One region of the Fictibacillus sp. 26RED30 genome, then DNA from elsewhere that is predicted to be linked to it. Evidence: riboswitches for the same ligand, from Rfam matches in the RefSeq annotation. Region 1 holds a riboswitch; each other region holds the start of a gene.
What was found. Region 1 has a riboswitch for cobalamin ahead of IHV11_RS18555 (acyl-CoA thioesterase). Riboswitches for the same ligand answer to the same signal wherever they lie in the genome.
Positions count from the first base shown of each region.

Region 1 (7,748 bases):
TAACCACCCGCTTCTATTATAAAAACTGCGGCTGCACCGATCGTTAGCCACATAAGTTCATCCACTATAAACACTCCTTATTTTTCAACGAGCTATATGCTCATTCTTATTCATGCATCGGACATGTGGTGTTTAAATCTTTGTGTATAAACAAAATTTAGGCGTGTGCATATACTAATGCGACAATCATTTTTTTGGAGGTTATCTTATGAGCTATATGAACCCACAACAACAGCAACAAGACACCGGACAACAGCAAAGTGATGGGCAGCAGCAAGCACTTCAACTATCTCTGCAACTTATCAGGGAAGCTGTTGCTGGCGAAAGAGAAGATGAATTATTTTACGATTACTTAATTTCTGAAGCACCCACAAACGAGCAAAAATTAATCATTGCATCCATTCGAGATGATGAGAAAAGACATAACAAGCTTTTCAGAATGATCTACAAAGACCTTACTGGCCAAGAAGTTCCACCAATGAACGGAGAAGAGTTTCAGAAGCCCAAAACGTATAAAGACGGCCTTGTAAAAGCGCTGTTTGGGGAACTTGCTGCCGTAGAAAAATATCGCGTTATTCGCCAAGGACTTCCTAATACGTATTATCGAGACATTCTGTTTAACATCATTACAGATGAGATAAAGCACAGCGCAAAGTACAACTATTTATTCACGTTAAACAGTACATCAAGTGCTCCTCGTTCTTTTCATCAAGAACACAGAATGCCTCAAACGGAGAGCTTAGCTGATCAATGGGTTTCGTACATTGATCCGTTAGTACAAAGAGCATTAAAAGAGACCGAAGAAGGCATTAACTTAACTCATCTCTATCAGGAATTTATTTTATCTGGTGTTCTTGTTGGTCAAGGATTCACACCTCAACAAGCTATTGAACAGGTAGAAGAGTGGGAAAAAACAGGAGAGTCTCAGCTGTTGAAAAAGAGCAAGATGATGGGAAACCAAGGAAGATAGGAGAAGAGAGGAATGGAATCTACACAAACATTTTCAAAGCCTTTTATTGGCGATCAATTTCCGGAGATGACGATTCATACAACCCTTGGGGAACTTGTCCTCCCAACAAGCTATCAAGGTCATTGGTTTGTCCTCTTTAGCCATCCGGGTGACTTTACACCCGTATGCACAACGGAGTTTGTTGCGTTTCAAAAGCTCATGCCCGAGTTTAGAAAGCTCAACACTTACTTAATCGGATTATCTGTAGAACAAGTATACTCACACTTAAAGTGGATCGAATGGATACAGCAGAATTTAAAAGTAGAGATTACTTTTCCGATCATCGCGGATAGTCTAGGGAGGATTGCTACTAGACTTGGAATGATACACCCTACGATGGGAACAAGAACGGTCAGAAGTGTTTATATCGTAGATCCGACAGGTAAAATTCGTCTTATCCTTACGTATCCCGAAAATGTTGGTCGTAATATCAATGAGATTCTAAGAGCGGTGAAGGCGTTGCAGACAGCAGATCGAAATAAAGGAGCAACACCTGCAAACTGGCCGAAAAACGAACTAGTCGGAGACCGTCTGATCGTTCCAGCACCTACAACCGTACAAGAAGCGAAAAAACGGGCAGAACAAGCACAAGCAGGAGAGATTGAATGCTACGATTGGTGGTTATGTACAAAGCCACTTCATGACAGATAAAGAGAGCAGCCTACGATTAGGCTGCTCTCTTTATGCCGACACATCCTCTATGCCGTTTTAATTTTAACGATAAAATAGTAATACTTATACATCACCACAAGAATCAAGATCACTCTTGCGATCATACTGTCTGTAAGGATAAAAGTAATCAAGATCATTGAGTCTGAAAACAGGCTGATCATGATCTTTTTCTTTTTAGTGAGCGAACGATTCCTAACAAAATCATCTAGATGTTTTTTATAGATGTCGGTTCCTTTAAACCACACTTCAAACTTTTTTGAACCTTTTACGAAGAAATAAGATGCCAATAATAAAAGAGGTGTGGTAGGAAGCAACGGCAAGACGATACCGATAACGCCTAAACCTAGGAAAAAGAACCCCAACATTACAAATATGATGTTTTTAATTTTCATTGGGATTCTCACTTCCTTTATCTATTAAACTTAAACCATACCGTTTACATTTTTATATAACAAACGCCGTTCTTTCCGTAGTGGAGCACCTTTAAAGAGTGCTTCTTCCTCTTCTGTCTCAGGAATGACACTCGGTACCGGAAACGGCTTACCGTTTTGATCGATGGCCACCATCGTTAAGATTGACGTGGTGTTCAACGTCCTGTTCCCCGTCTCTAGATTTTGACACTCCACTTTTACGTATACTTCCATAGACGTTCTTCCCGTTGAGATCACTACACCTTCTAATATGAGGATGTCTCCCACTTTAGCCGACGATAAGAAGTTTACATTATCAATGGATGCGGTGACAACCACTTTCTTGCTGTGCTTCATGGCGGCAATCGCTGCGATTTCATCAATGTACGATAAAACGGTACCACCGAATATCGTTCCCATGTGATTCGTGTCAGGGGGCAATACCAACTTTGTTTGAATCGTTCTTGAGATGTTTGCTGATAACTGCTGTTCCATACCATACCCTCTTTTCTGAAGCTTGAAAGCTCCTCTTATTTTGAGGGAGTTAGTGAACAAAGAAAAATACCCATCACGTAAGACGGGTACGTAAGAATACATAACAGAAAGAATGATCTATTAAATACCCCTCGTCCTATCTTCCCAACTCCCGAAGAAGATCAACGCTATAAAGATGGCAGGTCTCCTGACTCGTGCATCAGCCTACTCTAAGCCCTTCCCGTCAGATAGACAGTGGTTTTGCTTATTTCGTCAGCACTTACAGTTGCGGGTACAGTCCTGGCCTCACACCAGATTCCCTATTAAGTCTGCAACAGACACCATAATTATCGGATCTTATGAAATTTTGAATCTATCTTATTGTACCACTAACAATTTTTACTTTTTACAAAACCTTTTAATCTTCTTCATATGAGGTTTAAAATCTCCTGCTATTCTTATCTCAAAAGACTGGGGAGGTTTTCTAATGATACGTCCAACAGCATTAATCCTTACAGCTAACTATGGCAGCGGTCACGTTCAAGTCGCTAATGTCCTCGCTGAAGAAATGAAGAGTAAAGGATTTCAACCTGTCATATCTGATTTATTTGGTGAAGCTCACCCCATCATGTCCCAAGTTACGCAATCCATATTTATCAAAAGCTTTTCACACGGCTCTTCTTTTTATAAATGGTTTTATTATGGAACAAACAAATTGAATGCCAATACAATTACACAATTCTCTCGTTATTTAGGAAGAAAAAGATTTCTAGAATTGATCAAAGAACATCAACCCCGTTTTGTAATAACAACCTTCCCCCTTCACGCTGCGCCATTTCTTATTAAAAAATCACGGTTTAACATCCCCATCTATACCGTGATCACTGATTATTTCGCTCATCCATTTTGGATCAATCCAGCGATTGATCATTATTTTGTTGCATCTGATTCAGTCAAAAACGGACTGATTAATCATAGTGTGACTGAAAATAGAATCACAGTCAGCGGAATTCCGATCCGTACAGAATTCTATCATTCCATTGATAAAAAAGACGTGTTTGCTAAATACGGTATTACGTCTAGCAATCGTGTCGTGACGATCCTAGCTGGTGCTCAAGGTGTGCTGAAAAATGTTAAGGTTCTAGCTCAGCGTCTTTTAAACGATCCTTCTCTGCGAGTAATTGTAGTATGTGGCAAGAATAAAACGTTGTATGAGAAATTAACACCACTAGCAGAACAACATCCAGGTTCATTCCGATTATTCGCTTACGTAGACGAACTTCATGAAGTCTTAAAGATTTCACATTGCGTAGTAACCAAGCCAGGTGGCATCTCCATTACTGAAGCTGCTGCTGTAAGAGTGCCACTTATTCTATATAAACCCGTTCCTGGCCAAGAAGGAGAAAATGCTAAGTATTTTGAAGAAAAAGGTGCTGCAATTGTTGTTCATACCGCAGACGAAATTGTGGAGAATGTTCAGAGACTATTTAATAACGAAACTTTATTATGTAGCATGCAGAAAAGTTTAGAACTCATTCATAAATCTCAATCTTCCGCATTGATTGCTGATTATGCTGTTGATGATATACAACAGCTAACTCAAATTACACGTTAAGTAGCTATTGATGGATACAGCTTCTAATAAATTTTTAGAATGCTTTGTTTAATTGACCATAATCGACCTCTAGGTGCTATTTAGGCACTCTGGATTCCTTCTATACCTGGCCTGGTATCACGGCTATTATTTCGAGAGCTTTTAGAATTAATCCTAGAAATTTCTGATTTATTCCGGCGAGTTTTACCCATAAACCGGCGAGTCGACATATCACGACAAGTAAACACTAGCTCTATACCCCCTACCTCAACATCGCGAAACAAAGTTAACTCATTCAACGGACCCATGCTTTAATACGCGCACTCCAAACAAATAAACAGGCAGATTCGCTATCATCAGCGATTCTGCCCGTTCTAAATACTTCAATCTTCTTTAGCACCATCTTCCGCAATTGCCCGAAGGTCTGCATAGAAAAAATCATCATTGCATAAAGGGGAATGTTCCTTTTTATTATCATAGCTCTCAACGATTTCCTTCAATTCACCCGTATCACCTTTTGCATTGATGATCTCTACTAACTCATTCATTCCGTCTGATGTTTCTTCATCGATTCGTTTCTCATTCTTATCCTTCATGTCTATCCCTCCTATACGTTTTTAGCTTCTCCACTCAGGAAAATTTTACACAAAACAAAAAAAGTCCCTAATCTATGTCAGGGACTTCAATGGTTATTATTATCTTAGAAATAAATTAGCTTACTGAAATAGCATCTGTTTTTTTGTTGCTGTTATTGGTTCCTCTGTTTTTCACGATTTCTGCATAACGGTATGCGCTATCTTTCCAGATTCGCTCTTGAGAATCAAAATCTACGTAGATGATTCCAAATCGTTTGTCATATCCGAAGCTCCACTCAAAATTATCCATGAGAGACCATAGGTAGTACCCTTCAATATTCATGCCTTCATCGTTCAGATCAGAAACCGCTTGAAGATGCTTTTCGATATAATCCACACGGCCAGAGTCGTGGACGCGTCCGTTCTCTAGCACGTCATCAAAGGCTGCACCATTCTCGGTAATATAGATAGGAAGATCCGTATATTCCTGTCTCAATCTTCTGATCAGATCTTTAAATTCTTCTGGCGCTATGTCCCATCCCATGCCGGTCTTTTCATAATCAGAATGAGCCCCTCTATGTAAGAAGTCATTCGCTGCAGAGAACTCAACAATCCCTCGGCTATAATAGTTGATGCCAAAGAAATCACAAGACGTTGAGATGATTTCCATATCCCCTGCTTCGATAAAATCATACGAATGAACGTATTTAGAGAACAAGTTCATCATATCAACAGGGTACTGCCCTTTGAAAACAGGATCTAAGAACCAGCGATTGGAATACCCGTCAGCATTATTCGCTGCAAGCTGATCGTTCGCAGAATCTGTTTTTGCATAGATCGGTGAAAGGTTTAACGTAATACCGATCGGCGTTTTGGATTGAAGCTCGTTCTTTAAATATTGTACAGCTTTTCCGTGAGAAAGAAGCATGTGGTGTACCGCTTTAACAGCTTCGTCCATGTTCGTATGTCCTGGAGCATGAAATCCTTGATGATAACCTAAGAAACCAGCACACCACGGCTCGTTATGCGTAATCCAAGAATCCACCTCTGCATCAAGCTCTTGGAAGCAAACTTTTGCTAACTCCATAAACCAATCGACTGACTCACGGTTTACCCAACCGCCTTCTTCATGAGCCCATAGTGGAAGATCCCAGTGATAAAGCGTGATCGCAGGTTTGATTCCTTCTTCACGTAAACGCTGTGTTAATTTTTTGTAGAAGTCCATTCCCTCTGCATTCAAAACACCCTTTTCAGGAAAAATACGAGGCCAGGAAACTGAGAAGCGATACGTTTCTACGCCAAGCTTCTTAATCTGCTGAATATCTTCTTCAAACCGGTAGTAATGATCACACGCTATGCTTCCATTATGCTGTTGATATACTTTTCCAGGCGTATCACAGAACGTATCCCAGATTGAAAGTGTTCTGCCGCCTTCAAGACGAGCTCCCTCAATTTGATAAGAAGATGTTGCTGTACCAAACACGAATGACTTATTAAAATGCATAACTGTTTCTCTCCTCTATTCTTTGATAGAACCTGCTGAAATGCTGTTAACGATATATTTTGATAAAAATAGGAAAGCTACCATGATCGGCACCACGGAGATCGCGATACCTAAATACATAGACCCCAAGTTTTGAGCCACTTGTGAACCTTTTAAGAAGCCCATCAACACAGGAAGCGTGAACTTTTCAGGTGAGAATAATACAACTAACGGCATGATGTAGTTGTTCCACGACCCGATAAACGTGAAGATAGACATCGTCGCGATCGCTGGCATCATGATTGGAATTGCGATCGTATGAAAGATTTTAAATTCACTTGCTCCATCAATTCGTGCCGCCTCAATCAAACTTGGATGCAGCGTTGTTAAAATGTACTGGCGCAGGAAGAACACCACGAAAGGACTCGCTGCTGCGGGAATGATTAATGGAATATACGTATCCAATATCCCTAAGTTCTTACATAGCTCATAAAAGCCGATCAACCCTAACTGGCCTGGGACCATCATCATCACTAACATGAAAACGAACATCGCATTCTTGCCTTTAAACACGTAGAACGCGAATCCATAAGCTGTTAATGCTGAGAAGTAACCGGATAACAACGTTACAAGTACGGAGATGATTAAGCTGTTCTTAAAACCCGCCCAAATATTGATATAGCTCATCATCGTTTGATAGTTTTCAACGATTGCACTACCTGGAAGCAAGGTGAAGCCTGAAAGAATTGCTTCATTTGAGCGTGTGGCGTTAACAAGCATCATTAAGAACGGAATGAAACACACGATTGCCATAACGATCAATACGGTATAGATCAGAATTTTTGGTATGCTGACTTTCCGCTTCGGTTTTGTTTCTATTACACTTTTCTTTTCAACAGAATTTGAAAGGCTATTATCTACCGCTGTTTTTCCTATCATGCTTTACACCTGCCTTGGTTGTTTACGTTCTTTCCCATACATCCCTTTGAAAATAAAAGCAGAGAAGATGAGCGTTATAACAAATAGCCCGTATGCGACTGCTGCAGCATATCCGTAATTGTTATACTTGAAGGCTTGATTGTATAAATAGAGCACCATCGTATTCAATGAGCCATCTGGTGAACCTATTCCATCTGTTAAAAGCATCGGTAGATCAAACAATTGAAGACCTCCAATGAGCGAGGTAATCATGATATAAAGCAGGATAGGCTTTAAGAGCGGAATCGTAATCTTAGAAAACGTCTGCCAGCGATTTGCACCATCGATCAATGCTGCTTCGTAGTAGTCTTTCGATATACCTGATACGCCTGCCATCACAACGATAAAAGAGTGCCCAAACCACATCCACGTTAAAATCAATGAGATCGATAACTGTGCACTCGTTGGTTCGTTCAGCCAGTTGATCGGATCTGAGATGATTCCTACCTTCATCAACATCATGTTTAATGAACCGTGCTGCCAATCTAGTAAAATCCCGAACAGAAGAGCTACCGAACTGATCGTAATTAAATTTGGTAGATAAAAGATCGCT
Region 1 is NZ_JACZDV010000004.1:95,314-103,061, forward strand. It holds gene IHV11_RS18535 (spermidine synthase) at 1-65, opposite strand, end outside; gene IHV11_RS18540 (ferritin-like domain-containing protein) at 209-970, shown strand; gene IHV11_RS18545 (peroxiredoxin) at 983-1,660, shown strand; gene IHV11_RS18550 (YbaN family protein) at 1,708-2,073, opposite strand; gene IHV11_RS18555 (acyl-CoA thioesterase) at 2,104-2,586, opposite strand; cobalamin riboswitch at 2,747-2,926, opposite strand; gene IHV11_RS18560 (MGDG synthase family glycosyltransferase) at 3,053-4,180, shown strand; gene IHV11_RS18565 (hypothetical protein) at 4,543-4,755, opposite strand; gene IHV11_RS18570 (GH1 family beta-glucosidase) at 4,871-6,238, opposite strand; gene IHV11_RS18575 (carbohydrate ABC transporter permease) at 6,254-7,030, opposite strand; gene IHV11_RS18580 (carbohydrate ABC transporter permease) at 7,160-7,748, opposite strand, start outside.

Region 2 (7,748 bases), on a different contig from region 1:
GATCGCGTTAGGTGCTTTTACTTTTACAATGGATGCTTTTCCAGGGAGTCCGCAGATTCAGAATATAATTCCTACATCTTTCTTCGGAACAACAACATGGGCTGCACCGTGGCTCGGGTTTATCGGAGGAATGTTTGTTTTCATATTGGGTATGATCTACCTTGAGTGGAGACGTAGACAAGCGGCTGCAAAAGGTGAAGGATACGGAACAGGACATACCAATGAGCCTGAAAAGCTAGATTCTGAAAATCTACCAAATGCTTTTATAGCGATTCTTCCGCTTATTCTAGTAGGAGTGTTCAATAAATGGTTCACCGTCTTAATTCCACAGTATTACGGTAAGACGTTTGATTTTTCTGCTATTGGTATGAAGAACGTGCCTGAGATTCAGATCCCATCACTTGCTGCTGTATGGGCAGTTGAAGGAGCTTTGATCATTGGTATCGTTACAGTTCTTTTGTTCTCTTTCAAGAGAATTAAAAACAACTTTAATAAAGGAATTAATCTATCCATTGGCGGAGCGTTACTGGCAACATTAAATACAGCATCAGAGTATGGATTTGGTGGTGTGATCGCAGCACTTCCTGGCTTTACTGCAGTAAACTCGGCGATGTCGAATACGATTAAAGACCCGTTGATCAATGAAGCGGTTACGACTACGACGTTAGCAGGTATTACAGGATCAGCGTCTGGCGGGATGAGTATTGCACTCGCAACGATGAGTGAAACGTATATCGCACAAGCAGACAAACTAGGAATTGATACAGAAGTACTTCACCGTGTTGCTTCTATGGCGAGTGGTGGAATGGATACACTCCCTCACAACGGTGCTGTAATTACGTTGTTAGCCGTTACAGGTTTAACTCACAAACAGGCGTATATCGATATTTTTGCTATGACGATCATTAAAACGATAGCCGTGTTTGTAATCATTGGTTTGTATTACGGATTTGGTATCGTTTAAACCATTATTCTAAAAAAGGAGTAATAATTCCATGAGAGCGTTTGTCGAGGGGAAAGTTGTTTTTATTACAGGAGCAGCTAGTGGAATCGGTTTGCAGTTAGCAAAGGCTTTTGCTGAACAAGGAGCAAAAGTCGTGATCAGTGATTTGAATGATGAGAAAGCAAAGGAATCAGCACATTTGTTGGCTCAAGATGGTCTTGAAGCAATCGGACTTGGCTGTAATGTGACCACGGAGGAAGATATAACAAAAGCGTTGGACGAAACACTGAAACAATTCGGACGCATCGATGTGCTCATCAACAATGCAGGATTGCAGTATGTATCTCCACTTGAAGAATTCCCGACTGAGAAATTCCAGCAATTGATCAGTGTCATGCTTACCGCTCCATTTATAGCAACTAAACATGTGTTTCCAATCATGAAGAAACAACGGTTCGGACGCATCATCAACATGGCGTCCATAAATGGGCTTGTAGGTTTTGCGGGGAAATCAGCTTACAACAGTGCGAAGCATGGAGTTATTGGTTTAACAAAGGTGGCTGCCTTAGAAGGTGCATCACATGGAATAACGGTAAATGCGGTTTGTCCGGGATATGTTGACACACCTCTTGTAAGAGGGCAATTAGAAGATCTGGCGAAAACGAGAAACGTAGAGTTAGAAAAAGTTTTGGAAGAAGTAATCTATCCTCTTGTTCCACAAAAAAGATTGTTAGATGTTCAGGAAATTGCAGATTACGCACTCTTTCTTTCAAGTGAGAATGCGAAAGGTGTTACAGGGCAAGCGATTGTGATCGACGGAGGATATGTCGCACAATAAACGATAGATAATTTATTGACATTCACTATATTTAGTGTCAAAGTATATAGTACAAACCTATATATGGAGAATTCAGGTGCCGGAATATCCGGCTGAAAAGGGAATTCGGTGCAATGCCGAAGCTGTCCCCGCAACTGTAATTGTGGACGAAATGGAATAGCCACTGTACGGATCAGTTATTTACAATGACTGCTGTATGGGAAGGCCCAAAGTAGGAAGAAGCAAAAGCCAGTAGACCTGCCTGAAGACTCCTATTTTCTTTTCCTCGGGGATTGGGAGAAAGAACAGCGGCTGTTTTATGCGGACGATTGTCCGTCGAAATACACGTCATTCTTTCACCCTCTTCCTGATGGAAGAGGGTTTTTATTATGACTAGGGAGTGTATTTAATATGAAAATGACAACTGTAAACTCTTTACTCGGGGAGTGGTTAAGGAGTTGTGTCGAAAATTTTCCGAACATACAAGCTGAAACTTTTCTAAAAAATGCTGAGAAAATGGAAACTCAAACAGGAGAATCAAGCTCACTTTACAGACAGTTAATCATGGAAGCTTTAAATGGATTAAATGCAGAAGAACCACAGTGGACATTTGTGGCATCGCAAATCTATTTAAAGCAATTATATGAAGAAGTCATGATCAATCGTGCTGAAGCAGAAAAACGTCCATATACGAACCTTTATGGCTTGATCTCTAAGTTAGTAAGTTTGAATATCTATGATGATACCATTCTATCTGCGTACTCTAAGAAAGAGTTGGAGAATGCTGAAAACATGATAGACCCTACGAGAGATAAGTTATTTACATACATCGGACTCAAAACGCTTGCTGATCGATATTTGGCAAAAGGGTTCAATCACGAAATTTATGAATTGCCACAAGAACGTTGGATGCTGATCGCGTTGTTTTTAATGAGAGACGAGAATCCAACGAATCGACTTCAATTAGTCGAAGAAGCATACTGGGCGCTATCGAACCTTTATATGACGGTTGCCACCCCGACTTTAGCGAATGCAGGCAAGAGTTATGGGCAGCTTAGTTCTTGTTTTATTGATACGATCGACGATAGTTTAAGAGGGATCTTTGATTCTAATACAGATGCTGCAACTGTTTCGAAAGGTGGCGGCGGACTTGGTATCTATCTCGGTAAGATTAGAGCAAGAGGTTCTGACATAAAAGGATTCAAAGGAAACTCATCAGGTGTAATACCGTGGATGAAGCAGTTAAATAACACGGCAGTTTCTGTAGATCAGCTTGGACAGAGGCAAGGCGCGATTGCAGTCTACCTGGATATTTGGCATAAAGACATCTTGGAGTTTTTAGATGCAAAGTTAAACAATGGTGATGAACGAATGAGAACGCATGACCTTTTTACAGGTGTGTGTCTGCCAGATCTTTTCATGGAGCGCGTGGAAAAACGCGAGGATTGGTATCTGTTCGATCCTCATGAAGTAAGAAAAATCAAAGGCTATTCGTTAGAAGATTTCTATGATGAAACGGTTGGGTCAGGAAGCTTTAGAGAAAAATATGCTGATTGTGTAGAGGATGAGAGACTTTCAAAAAAATCCATTCCTGCTATTGAGATCATGAAACGGATCATGAAGTCGCAACTTGAAACCGGAACACCGTTCATGTTCTATCGAGATACTGTAAACCGATTAAATCCGAATTCTCACAAAGGGATGGTCTATGCATCTAATCTGTGCACAGAGATTATGCAAAACATGTCTGCAACGGTTGTCACTTCAGAGGAGGCAGAGGATGGAGAAATTGTCATCAGAAAAACGCCAGGAGACTTTGTCGTCTGTAATCTGTCATCTCTTTCTCTTGCTAAAGTAATCAATGATCAAGTGTTAAAGAGAGTCATTGATATTCAAATCCGAATGCTAGATAACGTTATTGATCTAAATCGTATAGATGTACCTCAAGCAGAACTTACAAATAAGAAATATCGTGCGGTCGGTGTAGGTACGTTTGGATGGCACCACCTTTTAGCAAAAGAGGGAATCAAGTGGGAAAGTGAAGAAGCCGTTTCGTACGCTGATAACCTTTATGAAATTATTAATTTTCATGTAATCAACGCTAGTTGTGAGCTTGCGAGAGAAAAGGGAAGATATCCGGCATTTTCAGGTTCAGATTGGGAGACAGGAAACTACTTTTCGAAGCGTAACTATTCCTCTGAAGAATGGAATAGTCTAAAAAAACGAGTTAATATGCACGGCTTAAGGAATGGGTACCTCATTGCGGTTGCACCGAATTCATCAACGTCGATCATCGCAAATTCGACACCGAGTGTAGATCCTATATTTAAAAAATTCTATTCTGAAGAAAAAAAGAATTACAAAATACCTGTAACCGCTCCTGACTTGAATGCAGACACAACTTGGTTTTATAAATCTGCGTTCTTAATCGATCAAACATGGAGTATTGAACAGAACGCAGCTAGACAGAGACACGTGGATCAGTCCATTTCGTTTAATCTTTATGTCAATCACAATATAAAGGCAAAGGATCTGTTGCACTTGCATATGCTCAGCTTTAAAAAAGGATTGAAGACTACGTATTATACCCGATCTACATCGATTGAGTTAGAAGGATGTGAAAGCTGTGAAAGTTAAAGAGGTTGAACTACTCAAAGAGAGAAAAATCTATGATGTGGAAGCTCCTAATCGATCTACAGGTATCATAAATGGTAAGAGTTCTAATATTCTAAACTGGGACGATGTGAGATATAAATGGGCTTATCCTTTATATAAGAACATGTTAGCCAATTTTTGGACACCGTTTGAAATAAATATGTCGAGTGACAGCAAACAATATGTTAGCTTGAGCGAAAAAGAACAAGATACATTTAATAAAATCATAGGGTTATTGGCATTCTTAGATAGTGTTCAAACGGATTATTCAAGCAAAGTAGCAGCCTACTTAACAGATTCAAGTCTTGCTGCACTCATGGCCACGCTATCGTTTCAAGAAGTCGTTCATAATCAGTCATATTCATATGTGTTGTCCTCTTTAGTACCGAAGTCCAAGCAGGATGAGATATTCGAATACTGGAAAACAGATGCTGTGCTAAGAGAGAGGAATGATTTTATTGTTGAAGGCTATGAGGAGTTCCTTCATAATCCTACGCCTCAATCTTTTTTGAAATCTATTATTTACGACGTGATTCTTGAAGGATTAAATTTTTATTCTGGTTTTAGCTTCTTCTATAATTTGGCCAGAAATCAAAAGATGGTCTCGACTTCAACGATGATCAACTATATTAATAGGGATGAGCAGCTGCATGTTTATCTGTTTACGCAAATTTTTAAAGCCGTAATAGAAGAAGATCCGCATTTAAGAGATGAAGAGTTGGAGATGTTTGCGAAAAACACGTTTCAGCGAGCGGCGGAGCTCGAGATCAAATGGAGTAAGTATATAATAGGAAATTCATTTGAGGGCATCCATGAATCCGATTTAGAAGCTTATATTAAATTCATGGCGAATAAACGATTGAACGAATTAGGATTTAACAAGCTTTATCCAGAATACAATAAAAATCCACTTCCTTGGATAAAGGCTTATTCTGATGTGAATTCTGGAAAAAGTGATTTTTTTGAACAGAAATCGAGACAATATACTAAAGTTTCTGATGAAAATGGTTTCGATGAACTATAGAAAGCCGGGATCTAGGTCCCGGCTTTCTTTTTTTAGATGTTTTATAATGACGATAGAAATTACTTAAGCTCTTCTTTCACTTCAAACTGCTGACTCACCTTATCACATTCTTCATGATATTTTTCATGTGTACGTTTAATGACATGATCGAATACTTCATCGACCTCATTGCTCAGAATCTTAATGCCCTCTCCTGTAATACCGCCTTTTACGCATACCTTTTGAATGAGTGTAGGCAACGTATAAATATCTTTCTCAAGTAGTTTCCCCATTCCGATAATCATATCGCTTGCCAGTTGAGTTGCCTGAGCTTTAGTGATTTCAGTTTGATCGACTGCTGAGTTAATAAAGCATTGCAGGACATAACCGATAAACGCAGGACCGCAGCTTGCGATATCAGAAGAGATACGAGTGATATTTTCATCAATAACAAGAGGTGTAGAAATATAGCTCATTAAAGAAAGCAGCTTTTCTTTGTAATCAGCGTGGCACCTTTTTCCGAATGATACAAGTGATGATCCAGCTAGTGCCCGGTTATTAATGCTCGGAATAGCTCTTGCAATATTGCAATCTAGTAGATCTTCCAACTGTTCACAGGAAATAGGACTCGTAATTGAAACGACCAACTGATGTTTAGAGATGGAGCTTTTATTGCTAGATAGCAACGAATAAAACTCGTGTGGCTTCACACATATGAACACAATTTCAGCAAAACGGAAAACTTCTTCAGGATTATTTCCAACCTTCATTTTTGGATAGACATTCTGCAGCCTCTCAGCTTTAGACAGAGTGCGGTTAGTGACCATGAGCCTTGATGGCGAAATGGCTGAAGATTCGATAAAAGAAGAAGCAAGAACGCTTCCCATATTTCCGGTTCCGATAATTCCAACCTTCATATCTGAACCTCCTTCCTCTACGTTCAAATTTATGCACGCAGTGTATCAAATATGTTTTTTTGCAAGTTCAAGCCTAGTTAAGAAGGTGAATTTATGGAAAAGTTAAAGCGACATATGAACTGGATTATTAGTGGTGGTATACTGCTCATCCTTGCAATAATTGTATCTCTATTCAATTATTTTCAAAGTGAACCAAATATGCCTATAACTTCACAGATACCTATACAAATGGAATCGGAATCGCCAATTCACACTGATAAGCCTAAACGAAAGAAGGAAGATAAGATCCAAAAAGAGGCTGAAATTATGGTCGATGTCCAGGGAAGTGTAAAGCGTCCAGGCGTATACGAATTGAAAGAAGGAGACCGAGTGTTGGATGCTATACAGATGGCAGGGGGCTTTAAAGATGGAGCGGAGGTTCGTTCGGTCAATCAAGCGTTAAAAATTTCCGATGAGATGATCGTGTATGTAGCTGAGAAAGGTGAAAAGTATGAGTTGCAGCCAGCATCAAGTAATCCTGTGGAAGAAAACAGCACGCTAGTTAACATCAATTCTGCTGATGAAACGGTGCTCCAAACTCTAAATGGAGTGGGTCCTGCAAAAGCGCAAAGCATTATTTCCTATCGTGAAGAGAACGGTCCTTTTACCTCCTTAGAACAGTTATTAGAAGTAAGAGGAATAGGAGAAAAGACGATTGAACAATGGAAAGATCAAATTCGTTTTGATTAAGGGTTTTTATTGACCCATTAAAATACGAATACTACACTTAGGATATAGAAATAGAGGAGGCGTTTAGCGTTGCAGCGAATATCGTGGAACGAATATTATATGGCACAGAGCCAATTGCTTGCACTTAGAAGTACGTGCACCAGATTAGCTGTAGGAGCAACAATCGTAAGAGATAAACGGATTATCGCTGGAGGGTATAACGGCTCGATCTCAGGTGGTGTTCATTGTATTGATGAAGGCTGCTATGTAATAGATGGTCATTGTGTAAGGACCATTCATGCAGAGATGAACGCTCTACTGCAATGTGCGAAGTTCGGTGTACCGACAGAAGGTGCCGAAATGTACGTGACCCACTTTCCTTGTTTGCATTGTTGCAGATCAATCATTCAAAGCGGTATTAAAAAAATATATTATGGTCAGGACTATAAAAATCACCCCTATAGCATTGAACAGTTTAAAGAAGCGGGAGTAATCGTTGAGAAAGTGGAGATGAACTTCTTGCCTTCAACATTTCTTACTCATAAAGCATGAACCCTAGACATGCCGTCTTGAGTGCATGCTCTGCATTTTATGGGATCTGGCTTTCTCAGAACTCTTCGATAACCGGGTTAGTTGTTACGGCTTTCCTGGTTATCGTTATGGTTTTACAGATCAGAAAAAAATCAGTATACATCCTCGTTTTTC
Region 2 is NZ_JACZDV010000001.1:879,042-886,789, forward strand. It holds gene IHV11_RS04375 (GntP family permease) at 1-964, shown strand, start outside; gene IHV11_RS04380 (3-hydroxybutyrate dehydrogenase) at 996-1,781, shown strand; cobalamin riboswitch at 1,839-2,040, shown strand; gene IHV11_RS04385 (ribonucleoside-diphosphate reductase subunit alpha) at 2,178-4,397, shown strand; gene IHV11_RS04390 (ribonucleotide-diphosphate reductase subunit beta) at 4,387-5,439, shown strand; gene comER (late competence protein ComER) at 5,499-6,335, opposite strand; gene IHV11_RS04400 (helix-hairpin-helix domain-containing protein) at 6,429-7,064, shown strand; gene IHV11_RS04405 (ComE operon protein 2) at 7,134-7,595, shown strand; gene IHV11_RS04410 (DNA internalization-related competence protein ComEC/Rec2) at 7,592-7,748, shown strand, end outside.
Region 2: linked by a shared signal. The riboswitch ahead of IHV11_RS04385 (ribonucleoside-diphosphate reductase subunit alpha) and the one ahead of IHV11_RS18555 (acyl-CoA thioesterase) in region 1 are both predicted to bind cobalamin.

Region 3 (7,748 bases), on a different contig from region 1:
AACGAAGATGGCTGATCGAGTGATGTTGATTATGGAAAGCGATGAGAACAAGGAAGAAGCAATACGCATCACAAGTGAAATGGCTGAAGCATATTCCATGTCTATCATGATCATAGACGAAAATCAGGAATCCTTTATGTCTAAGAATTCTTACGATGATGCACCTTATATCCCAGTTTCTGTTTTCAAAGAGAATGATCAGTTATCTACTGTCGCAGAGAGTGAAAAAAAGATCTACGTAAACGGAGATTTTCCCGTTCTGAATAAAAATGATGAGACGATGCAAACGATGATCATCTACGGTGAACCTTATGGATCCGGAGAAAATGCAGGAGCCGTTTACGTCTATCAATCCATCGAGAATGTGGAAAAAACAACGAATCATACAAAGTATCTCATCTTTTTAGCAGCGGGGATCGCGATCATCTTAACTACGATCTTTGCGTTTTTCTTATCTACTCGAATTACGGCACCACTAAGAAGGATGAGAGAAGCAGCCACCTCTGTAGCAAAAGGTGAATTTGATATGAAAGTGCCGATTTTAACGCATGATGAGATCGGCGAACTTGGCATGACGTTTAACCGTATGGGCAGACAGTTAAAAAACAATATCACAGCATTGAATCAAGAAAAAGAACAGTTAACAAGTGTTTTAAGTTCGATGGCTGATGGTGTGATCACCTTTGATAGAAAAATGAACATACTGGTTACGAATCCTCCTGCTGATCGATTCCTACAGGCATTTTATTACGAATCAGGCATGAAGACAGAGGTCAACGGAAACGTTCCTGAGACGGTCAAACAGCTCTTTGGGCAAGTTGTTGCACTTGAGAGTGAACAGATGACAGAGATCGCGATACAAGGCCGCTCGTGGGTCGTCGTTATGACACCACTATATGACCAATCTATGATTCGTGGAGCAGTAGCTGTACTTCGTGATATGACAGAAGAACGACGAATGGACAAGCTTAGAGAAGACTTTGTTGCGAACGTTTCACATGAATTAAAGACGCCGATCGCTATGCTGCAAGGATATAGTGAAGCGATCGTAGATGATATTGCAGAATCTGAAGAAGAGAAGAAAGAGCTAGCAGGAATCATCTTAGACGAATCGAAACGGATGGGAAGACTTGTTAACGAACTTCTCGATCTAGCGAGATTAGAAGCCGGTCATATGAAGCTTCACTACAGCTCTCTTCCGATCATTCCTTTTGCAGAAAGAATCGTCCGGAAGTTCCAAGGTCCTGCTAAAGACCGAGAGATTCAATTAAGTTTAGAATTTAAAGGTAATCACCAAAGTCTTGAAGGTGAAATGGATATCGATCCAGACCGGATTGAGCAAGTCTTAACCAATTTAATCGATAATGCTATTCGTCATACTTCTCAAGGTGGATTTGTTAACCTGACTGTAGAAGTGAGCGATCAGAACGTGAAGTTTTTCGTTAAAGACAATGGAACAGGAATTAAAGAGGAAGATCTGCCATTTGTTTTCGAACGCTTTTATAAAGGTGATAAAGCAAGAACAAGAGGAAAATCAGGTGGAACTGGCCTTGGCCTTGCTATTGCAAGAAACATCGTAGAAGCACATGGTGGTCAGATTAGCGTTCATAGTAAGAATAATGAAGGTACAACATTTTCTTTCGTAATTCCGCGAACGTTGAAATAAATTAGCAATACGTCCCGATTAATCTTGTTTCATAAGGAACAAAAGCAGTTATTAAAAAAGGATTTCACAAATTTCTCCAATATGTTTATAATAGGAATTGTGATTTCATAAAATTTCATACGTGTTAAACAGGTGCAGTCCTTTATTGGACGAGCTTAATAGGGAAAACGGTTAGATTCCGTTGCGGTCCCGCCACTGTAATTGTGAGAATCCTATAGTTTCGCCACTGTGAAAACGGGAAGGCGTTAGGAGACGATGATCAAGAGCCAGGAGACCTGCCTGTTTGTTACATGACATGACCTACGAGGATAGGGGGGTGTTTAACAGTACCGGGGCCGGTTGCTGTTTTCTGCCTGTATACTATTAATCTCCTTCGTAGCCGAAGGGGATTTTTTTAGTTGCGTAAAGTAAGTTGTAGGACCAAACAAAACGTTTTTATAACAGAAAGAGGTCAATCGTGAAAAAATTACTTTTAGTATTAGCAACAATGATGATGATGTTAGTAGGCTGTGGAACGACTGAAACGAAGGAAACGGCTGATCAGCCGAAACAAGAAGAAACGAAGAAAGAACAAGTAACGGTTCAGATCACAAAAGAGAACGGTAAAGAAAAAGTTACGGAAAAGAAAGTCGATATCGCAAAAGATGCGACAATCATGGACGTGATGCAAGATAACTTTAAGATTGAAACACAATACGATGGTGCATTTATCAGCAGTATTGAAGGAGTGGCTGGAAGCGAACAGGACAAAACATCTTGGTTCTTTTCTGTAAACGGTGAAGAAGCGATGAAGGGTGCTAAGGATATTACGTTAAAACCTGGCGATGTCGTAGAATTTGATCTTCACAAATATGAATAAGCTGACAGTCAAACGAATTACGATCATTGCCTTACTTGCTGCTATATTAACAGTAGGCAGAATCACCTTCTCAATGATACCCAATGTTCAGCCGAATACGACGATACTCATTCTTGCTTCATTCGTACTCGGTCCTGTGCAAGGGTTGTTACTTGCTATATTAAGCACGATAACAACAAATCTTTTTCTAGGGCATGGTCTGTGGACGTTCGGTCAGATGTTTGCCTGGGGATTGATAGCCGTTATGAGCGCATATCTAGGCAAATACAGACATAACATACCTTGGCTGTTGCTCCCGATCTATGCAGGATTCTGTGGCTTTTTGTTTGGTTTCATCATGTCTGTTCTCTTTGGTGGAATCATCATGCAGAAATTCTGGCCGTATTACTTGGCGAGCCTCCCATTTGATCTAAATCATGCGATTGGTAACGTGGTGTTCTTCATCGTACTTTACAAACCACTTCTCTATGTGATGGAAAATTATATTAATAAAGATGGAAGTCAAAAAGCTGCCTTTGAATAGGGAGCTTTTTTAGCTCTCTTAAAGTTTAATGTTGAAAAAAACAGAACTTCGTATTATTTGGAAGTTCTGTTTCGTGATATTCTGTATAGAAGCTAACAATTACCCAAAGTTATGATGAAAACACCAAACAATAAGAAGTATACTCACTATTCCCCAAGCTGTGGCACTTACGATCCACCAAATGATGGTTTTAGCTTTTGCTGAAGTTTCCTCGTTTTCCATTTTTCCTGTTATAAACGCGAGCTTACTTTCCATATCTTTTTTCATAGAAGTAAGAACAACAAATCCAATTGTTATAAAACCAATCGTTATCCAGAGTAGTATGTCCATATGCTCTACATCCCTTTTGTAGTTATTTTCTTTATCAAACTTCTTTATTCGAGTTCATTATCCTGCCTCATTAGATAAGAATGATGTTTATAGAGTAGATTTAGTAAGTTCCCAAGCGAAAAATCAACAACGAATTTTAGTTGAGCCTTTTCTTTAAAAACCGGTTCAAAAAGTTGAAAAGCTGAATAGGATGATAAAGTTGATTTACTTTTACCTAGGAGGACAAAATGCGAGACTATCTGAACCGTTTTTTTGCTGTGATTTTTTTGATGATGTGCTTAAGCGTCTTATTTATAGGAGGGAAGTTGGGAGCATAAACACTTGAACGAACAAGGATTTCATGGTACATATGGTAAAACGTTTTAAAAAGGAGATTAATATGCTAACAGATTACCATTCTCATCTCGAAAAAGGGACATTGACGATCGATTATTTAAAACAATTTGTAGACACCGCAAAAGAGAAGGGAATACAAGAGTTTGGGATCTCTGAACACGCTTATCACTTTTATGAAACAAAAAACATCGTATCAAAACCATGGATGGAAGAAAGACGTTATTACAAGATGGACGATTATGTAGATCTGTTTAAGCGTGCAGATCAGTTAGGAATGGACGTCCGCATGTCGATTGAAATGGATTATACGCCGGGACGGCATGCTGAGATGGAGGCATTTATAAAATCCTATCCATTCGATTACGTGGTCGGATCTGTGCATTGGGTCGATGATTTTGGGATAGACCTTGCAGAATACCGAAAAGAATGGGACCGTCGTGATCTTTATGAAACGTATCGTTCGTATTATGATCAAATTGTAACACTTGCAGAATCAAACCTATTTGATATTGTTGGACATATCGATCTAGTCAAGATCTTTAAATATGTTCCGACTGATCAAGAATTTCTTTTAGAACAGTATGAGCGCATTACAGATGCGTTAAAAGACTCAAAAACATGTGTAGAGATCTCATCTGCAGGTCTAAGAAAACCTGTAGGACGAATCTATCCAGAACCTGAACTTCTGTCTCTTTGCTATAAAAAGGGGATACCGATCGTACTCTCTTCAGATGCTCATGAACCGCACCAAGTTGGAGAGAATTATGAGGCGACTATAAAGCTTGCAAAAGAGATCGGTTACAGAAAGCTGATGACTTTTCAGGATGGGGAGAGAAAAGAAGTAGATTTAGGATAATAAACACATAAAGAAAGCTCTGCATTCTGATATGCTCCCCTAAAGGTAGACAGATTAAAAATAAAAATCTGTTTACTGTAAGGGGAGTATATCATCATGAATTGCAGAGCTTTTTGCTTTTCTATAGATCTAAAGGTTTGCACACAAGAAGATCCTCAATGCTTCTGAGTTCCTTCTGAGTAGATTCTGGAAGCTGGGTGTCAAAGGTAAGAACCATCATGGCTTCACCGCCAGCTGATTTTCGGCCAACGTGCATCGTTGCGATATTTATGTTGCGTTCTCCTAAAAAAGCTCCTACTTTTCCGATAATACCTGGTGTGTCACGATGTTCGATGTAAAGAAGAGATCCTTGTGGTACAAAATCAACCGTATACCCGTTCAATTTAATGATTCGGCCACCAAAGCCTTTAACAAGTGTCGCAGAAAGAGTGAACGTTGTGTTCAGACCTGTAACCTTTACATGAATGATATTTGGATAACCATGATCATCTGTCCCATGTTTTTCACCGATTACGATTCCTTGTTCCTTTGCAGCCACCATGCTGTTTACATCGTTTACCGGCCGGTCTAATCTTGTTTTTAAGAAGCCACACAAAAAGCTGCGAGTAAGTGATGTTGTATCGGTTTCCGATAATGATCCGCCATAACCGATCGAAATCTCTGAAACAGGTTCTTTAAAGAATTGAGTCGTAAACGAACCAAGAAGATTTGAGAAGTCATAATAAGCAATCAGCTTCTCATACGTATCTTTTGATAAAGAAGGAAAGTTAACAGCGTGTTTTAAAGGTTGATGTAAAAAATGAGATCGGATCTCATCGCTCGCCATGTAAGCTACATTCTTTTGTGCTTGTACGGTGGATGCAGCGATATGAGGTGTAACGATCACTTTAGGATGATCGACTAAAGAGCGACTAACGGGAGGTTCTTGTTCGAAAACGTCAAGAGCGCAGCCAGATAGATGTTCGTTATCTAAGTAGTGTAGAAGAGCTTCCTCATCGATGATGCCTCCACGTGCACAGTTTAAGATAAACGCACCTTTTTTAGCGTATTTTAAGTTATCAAGATTTAATAGTTTATGGGTATCTTTTGTAAGCGGGGTATGAACGGTGATGACGTCACTCTGCTGGATTAACGTATCGAGATCAACAGAAGTAACGGATAGTTCTTTTTGTTTTTCTTTCGGAAAATAAGGGTCAAAAACAAGTACGTTCATGGAGAAACTTTTCGCGCGCTTTGCAAGTTCAGAGCCGATTCTACCCATTCCGACGATACCGAGCGTTTTTTGATAGAGTTCTTGGCCCGTATACTTTTTGCGGTTCCATTCACCTTGTTTTACAGATTGATTGGCTTGTGGAATGTTGCGGACTAATGCCATCATCATGGCCCAAGTGTGTTCTGCAGTTGAAATGGTGTTTCCTTCAGGTGCATTAACGACGAGCACACCTCTTTTTGTCGCTGCGTTCAGATCGATATTATCTACTCCAACTCCAGCTCGTGCAATGATTTGAAGTGCGGGCAGCTGATTCAATACATCTTCAGTAATCTTTGTAGCACTTCTTACCATGATTCCTTGAATGTTTTCTGGTTGAGTAACTTCATCAAGTTTTCCGAAGATCAGCTCAACACCTTCAAGTTTTACTAACGGTTCAACACCTTCACTTGTTATTCCATCACAGACTAATACGGTTGCTGTCACAGTTCCACCCCTTGTCTATCTTTATGAATAGCATCAATATTTTGATAATTTATCACATTCTGACGATAGGTACAACTATGATTTTTAAGATAGCGGTTTCAAAAAAGAAGAAAACTAATTGACAATGAGAATCATCCTTAATAAAATAAATAAAAACCCTCTAATGAAAGAGGGTTCCTGGTAAGATTACAACTATTCGAATTTTAATGCATCACCATCGAATGACTCTTCAGATACTTTGATGGAATCTGTAGGACAGCCTTCGAACGCATCTTGCATATCTTCTAACAATACATCTGGAATTTCAACGATTCCTTGGTTATCGTCTAGAGTTACAAACGCAATTCCTTCGTCGTCATAATCGTAAATGTCTGGTGCTGCAGCTCCGCATGCTCCACATGCGATACAAGTTTCTTTGTCAACAATCGTATACTTTGGCATAATGAATACCTCCTAAGGAATTGAAAAAATACCGACTTACATATTTAGCCATTTTAAATTAAGGGTCTACTAATCATATTGTAATAAGTATCCCTCTACATTTCAATAGAAAATTAGGACCTCGTCATATCTTTTATTCCCAATCTTCCTCTTAATATAACACTTTTACTCTTAAATTTCCTTAAATCTGATAAGATAGATTATATGATAAAGTGTGGTGATTTATTATAGATATTTGTCATGTCGTTTTATTAGATATCTTTCGAAAAGTAAATGGTAGTAGAAAAAGCTCAGGCGTCTATTATATGCTGACAGGTAAGAAAACGGCGCAATCTTTGTCAGACAGTCAATGGTTTGGTATAGAACGTTATTATGCCGCTTTCAAGGGGATGGCCTATGACACTTTTACTGAATCAATCGAAAGCCTGATAAATGAAGAATATATGAAGGAATCTGAAGATCATGTTTACACCCTTACTGAAAAGGGTGAACAACTTCTTGTGCGTGAGAATGATAGATTATCATTCTTAAATCATTTAAATGGATTAAAATATGCATCGATAGAGTCTACATGCTGGCAAGCTATCACGTTATATGTACAAGCTCTCTCCAATGCTCTATATGGTCATTTTAGTTATTCACCAGTCGTAAGGGACTTCTCGGTGATACAAAAAGTTAAATCTGTGTTTCCTAAATCAGAGTCAGAGAGAAAAATTCAAGCGGAAAAACTTTATCGTGAATTATCTCGAGTGTTGTTAGAACATGATAATCAAATTGCTGATCTATTTGTTAAGAAACTGTCTGGCTACAATAGGATCGGAAGTACCTTCGAGCAATTATCTCGGATAAAGGGCATGAGTCAAGAAGAGACTGTACTCCGTTTCAGGGCGATTTTGCACGCTTTCATACACAAGATAGCTAGTGAAAAGATGAATTTTCCGATGTTGCACTCTCTAATAGGCTCATTTACTGAAGCTCCGGCATTAACTAGATCAGCATCTTTAACTTTTAAAATGCTAAATAACAATAAACCTCTAGAGG
Region 3 is NZ_JACZDV010000001.1:1,104,792-1,112,539, forward strand. It holds gene IHV11_RS05600 (ATP-binding protein) at 1-1,666, shown strand, start outside; cobalamin riboswitch at 1,780-1,963, shown strand; gene IHV11_RS21460 (DUF4430 domain-containing protein) at 2,124-2,525, shown strand; gene IHV11_RS05610 (ECF transporter S component) at 2,518-3,048, shown strand; gene IHV11_RS05615 (hypothetical protein) at 3,148-3,378, opposite strand; gene IHV11_RS05620 (histidinol-phosphatase) at 3,758-4,570, shown strand; gene serA (phosphoglycerate dehydrogenase) at 4,692-6,266, opposite strand; gene IHV11_RS05630 (ferredoxin) at 6,459-6,707, opposite strand; gene IHV11_RS05635 (helix-turn-helix domain-containing protein) at 7,013-7,748, shown strand, end outside.
Region 3: linked by a shared signal. The riboswitch ahead of IHV11_RS21460 (DUF4430 domain-containing protein) and the one ahead of IHV11_RS18555 (acyl-CoA thioesterase) in region 1 are both predicted to bind cobalamin.